2 regions of the Pseudomonas sp. GCEP-101 genome follow, and region 2 is predicted to be linked to the other one. Evidence: predicted binding sites of a transcription regulator. Region 2 holds the regulator's gene; the other holds the start of a gene.

Region 1 (2,399 bases), 1.7 Mb from region 2:
AAGGGCACGCTGACGAACAGCACGCGCTGGGAACGACCGAACTTCTCCCACAGGTAATGCGCGACTTCCATCACGCCCAGCTCGTGGGCACGGCCGCCGAGGTTGAAGAACACGAAGTGGCTGATCATGCCGCGGCGCATCATCTGGTAGGCCGCCACGGTGGAGTCGAAGCCACCGGACATCAGCACCAGCACCTGCTCCAGCGCGCCCAACGGGTAACCGCCCAGGCCATCGTGCTGGGCATGGATCACGTAGAGGCGGTCGTGGCGGATTTCCACGCGCACTTCCACTTCCGGGTTCTTCAGCGACACGCCCGCCGCGCCGCAGTGCTGGCGCAGGCCACCGCCGACGTAGCGCTCCACATCTATAGAGGTGAACGGGTGCTTGCCGGCGCGCTTGCAGCGCATGGAGAAGATCTTGCCCGGCAGCTTGTCGCCGAAGTGCTGCTTGCACTTCTCGAGGATGTCGTCGAAATCGCCCAGCGGGTATTCGTGCACTTCCAGGAAGTGGCCGATGCCCGGCGTGCAGGTCAGGCGCTCGATCATCTCGCGCAGGACCTTGGCGTCGGTGACCTGGGTCTCGACCTCGAGGTTGTCCCACTCGCCTTCGACCAGCAGTTCGGGGTCGAGGTCGCGGAGCACCGTGCGAATGTTCTTCGCCAGCTGGCGGATGAAGCGCTTGCGCACCGGCCGGCTCTTGATGGTGATTTCCTGGAAGACCTTGACGATGAGTTTCATGCGAACCGGGCGATTGCCATGGGACTGAAAAAAAGGGGCGGAATTATATCCGAAATTGCTCAAGACTTGAGCAGAAATCGGAGACTTTCTTTTGAGTGCACCAAAATGGACTTATGCACCATGACGGAGCACCAAAGCAGTGCACTATTGTGGCGCGAAATCCCGTCACCCTCGCCGTAACCCGTGATTTCAGGGCCCCTGCCCATTTACGGGCACTGGCACGCAACTTGCTCTCTTGTGAGGCAGGTTGCCCTGGCGGAGTATTCCGGCCGGCATCACCCGATACTGGGGCATAGAAAAGCTCCCAGCTCTAATCCCTCCTGGAGGACAGCATGTCGTACAAGTCGCAACAACTGATCAAAGATCATGACGTGAAGTGGGTTGACCTGCGCTTCACCGATACCAAAGGCAAGCAGCAGCACGTCACCATGCCCGCCCGCGACGCCCTGGACGATGAATTCTTCGAAGCCGGCAAGATGTTCGACGGTTCCTCCATCGCCGGTTGGAAAGGAATCGAAGCCTCCGACATGATCCTGCTCCCGGACGACAGCACCGCCGTGCTGGACCCGTTCACCGAAGAGCCGACCCTGATCATCGTCTGCGACATCATCGAGCCGAGCACCATGCAAGGCTACGAGCGCGACCCGCGCAACATCGCCAAGCGCGCCGAGGAATACCTGAAGTCCACCGGTATCGGTGACACCGTATTCGTTGGCCCGGAGCCGGAGTTCTTCATCTTCGACGAAGTGAAGTTCAAGTCCGACATCTCCGGCTCGATGTTCAAGATCTTCTCCGAGCAGGCTTCCTGGAACACCGACGCCGACATCGAGACCGGCAACAAAGGCCACCGTCCCGGCGTCAAGGGCGGCTACTTCCCGGTACCGCCGGTCGACCACGACCACGAAATCCGTACCGCCATGTGTAACGCCCTGGAAGAAATGGGCCTGACCGTGGAAGTGCACCACCACGAAGTGGCCACCGCCGGCCAGAACGAGATCGGTGTGAAGTTCAACACCCTCGTTGCCAAGGCTGACGAAGTGCAGACCCTGAAGTACTGCATCCACAACGTGGCTGACGCCTACGGCAAGACCGTGACCTTCATGCCGAAGCCGCTGTACGGCGACAACGGCTCGGGCATGCACGTGCACATGTCCATCTCCAAGGATGGCAAGAACACCTTCGCTGGCGAAGGCTATGCCGGCCTGTCCGACACCGCCCTGTACTTCATCGGCGGCATCATCAAGCACGGCAAGGCCCTGAACGGCTTCACCAACCCGGCCACCAACTCCTACAAGCGTCTGGTTCCGGGCTTCGAAGCCCCGGTCATGCTGGCCTACTCGGCTCGCAACCGTTCCGCCTCGATCCGTATCCCGTACGTTTCCAGCCCGAAAGCCCGCCGTATCGAAGCGCGCTTCCCGGACCCGGCTGCCAACCCCTACCTGTGCTTCGCTGCACTGCTGATGGCGGGCCTGGACGGCATCCAGAACAAGATTCACCCCGGCGATGCCGCCGACAAGAACCTGTACGACCTGCCGCCGGAAGAGGCGAAGGAAATCCCGCAGGTGTGCGGCAGCCTGAAAGAGGCGCTGGAAGAACTCGACAAGGGCCGCGCGTTCCTGACCAAGGGCGGCGTGTTCACCGACGAGTTCATCGATGCCTACA
Region 2 (2,399 bases):
CGAGGGAACGGCCGGGGGTCAGGATTTGCTCAAGTCGGATCATAGAGAGGGGTTAACGAACGCCCACACCTTGCTGGCGTTCGAGGTATTTTTCCTTGTGCTTGATCAGTTGGCGGTCGAGCTTGTCGGTGAGCAGGTCGATGGCCGCGTACATGTCTTCATGTTCGGCGCAGGCCACCACTTCGCCTCCGGCGATGTGGAGGGTGGCTTCAATTTTCTGCTTCAGTTTCTCGACCTCCATGATGACCTGAACATTGGTGATCTTGTCGAAGTGGCGCTCCAGCCGGCCAAGTTTCTCGCCGACATAGTCGCGCAGGGCGTCGGTCACATCCAGTTGATGTCCACTGATGTTGACTTGCATACCGCTTTCTCCTTGTTGCCCGTGTGTAAGTGGCAGGTTAGGGGGCCTGCCGCCGGAACACTTTGGCGTGGATCAACGTCACACCAGTCGCTTGCGCTCGCTCGAGGGAGAGATTCCTAGGGACTCCCGGTACTTGGCGACGGTACGACGTGCCACTTGAATGCCCTGTGCCTCCAGTAAACCAGCGATCTTGCTGTCACTCAATGGCTTTTTCGGACTTTCCGCCGCGACCAGTTTCTTGATGATCGCGCGGATCGCCGTGGAGGAGCACTCGCCGCCTTCGGAGGTGCTGACGTGGCTGGAGAAGAAGTACTTCAGCTCGAAGATGCCCCGCGGCGTGTGCATGAACTTCTGCGTGGTGACGCGGGAGATGGTCGATTCGTGCATGCCCACCGCTTCGGCGATGTCATGCAGGACCAGCGGTTTCATCGCCTCCTCGCCGTATTCGAGGAAGCCGCGCTGGTGCTCGACGATCTGCGTCGCCACCTTCATCAGCGTCTCGTTGCGGCTTTGCAGGCTCTTGATGAACCAGCGCGCTTCCTGTAGCTGGTTGCGCATGAAAGTGTTGTCGGCGCTGGAGTCGGCGCGGCGTACCAGGCCCGCGTATTGCGAGTTGACGCGCAGGCGCGGCACCGCTTCCTGGTTCAGCTCCACCAGCCAGCGGTCGTTGTGCTTGCGGACGATGACGTCCGGGACCACGTATTCGGCTTCGCCGGATTCGATCTGCGAGCCGGGGCGCGGGTGCAGCGACTGGATCAGCTCGATGGTTTCGCGCAGCTCGTCTTCCTTGAGCTTCATGCGTCGCATCAGTTGGCTGTAGTCGCGGCTGCCGAGCAGGTCGAGGTGGTCGCTGACCAGGCGGATGGCCTCGGCCAGCAGGTAGGTCTTGGGCGGCATCTGGCGCAGCTGCAGCAGCAGGCATTCGCGCAGGTTGCGCGCGCCGACGCCGGCGGGTTCGAGCTGTTGCACGCGGCGCAGCACGACTTCCACTTCATCCATCTCTACGCCCAATTCGGGATCGATGGAGGCGAGGATGTCGTCGAGGGATTCTTCGAGGTAACCGTCGTCCGTGATGCCGTCGATGATGCTCAGGGCGATCAGGCGGTCGGTATCGGACATCGGCAGGAGGTTGAGCTGCCACAGCAGGTGGCTCTGCAGGCTTTCGCCGGCGGAGGTGCGGGAGGTGAAGTCCCACTCGTCGTCATCGTTGCTGGGCAGGCTGCTGGCACTGGTCTGGTAGATGTCTTCCCAGGCGGTGTCGACCGGCAACTCGTTGGGGATGCGCTCGGCCCACTGGTCCTCGTCGAGGCTGTCGGCGGTGGGCGTAGTGCTTTCCTGGAAGTTGTCCTGGGAACTGCTGCTGGTACCGTTGGCGCCGGACTCTGCGCCGTCCGCCATGGGGTCGCTGTTATCGAAATCCTCGCCTTCTTCCTGGCGCTCCAGCATCGGGTTGGACTCCAGGGCTTCCTGGATTTCCTGTTGGAGGTCCAGCGTGGAGAGCTGGAGCAGTCGGATGGCCTGTTGCAGCTGCGGGGTCATCGTCAGCTGCTGGCCCATCTTGAGGACTAGCGATGGTTTCATGCTGGAACTAGGCACCTTGTTCGCTGGCGCACGGCGCGCCATATCCACGACTACGGACGCCGGAGCGCCGCGAGGAAGCAAATTATATGCCTGAGTTTGGACGCTTTGCCTAGGGGCTGTCGACCTTTCGTTACAACCCGGTTGCGCCAGGCAAGAGCGGGCAGCCGAATACGACGCGCAGCGGCCGGCAAGCCGCGCCACGCTTGGGCAGGAGAGAGGCTGCCGCGCCCAGGCAGGGCGCGGCGCGGGGCCTTACAGGCGGAACTCGTGGCCCAGGTAGACTTCCTTCACCAGGTCGTTGGCGAGGATGCTTTCGGCGCTGCCTTCGGCGATCAGTTGACCGTCGTTGACGATGTACGCCGTTTCGCAGATATCCAGGGTCTCGCGGACGTTGTGGTCGGTGATCAGCACACCGATGCCCTTGGCCTTGAGGTGATGGATGATCTGCTTGATGTCG

The links. The regulator sigma-54, encoded in region 2, starts transcription at its own class of promoters, with help from an activator protein. The targets are predictions, from matches to a motif close to ANTGGCATNNANNTTGCTNT.
Region 1: a site for sigma-54 is predicted at 952-971, ahead of glnA (glutamate--ammonia ligase). Genes of this name have one in related genera too.

Annotation. Positions count from the first base shown of each region.
Region 1 is NZ_CP104011.1:1,336,758-1,339,156, forward strand. It holds gene thiI (tRNA uracil 4-sulfurtransferase ThiI) at 1-737, opposite strand, end outside; gene glnA (glutamate--ammonia ligase) at 1,070-2,399, shown strand, end outside.
Region 2 is NZ_CP104011.1:2,990,428-2,992,826, forward strand. It holds gene ptsN (PTS IIA-like nitrogen regulatory protein PtsN) at 1-43, opposite strand, end outside; gene hpf (ribosome hibernation-promoting factor, HPF/YfiA family) at 53-361, opposite strand; gene N0B71_RS13675 (RNA polymerase factor sigma-54) at 440-1,942, opposite strand; gene lptB (LPS export ABC transporter ATP-binding protein) at 2,195-2,399, opposite strand, start outside.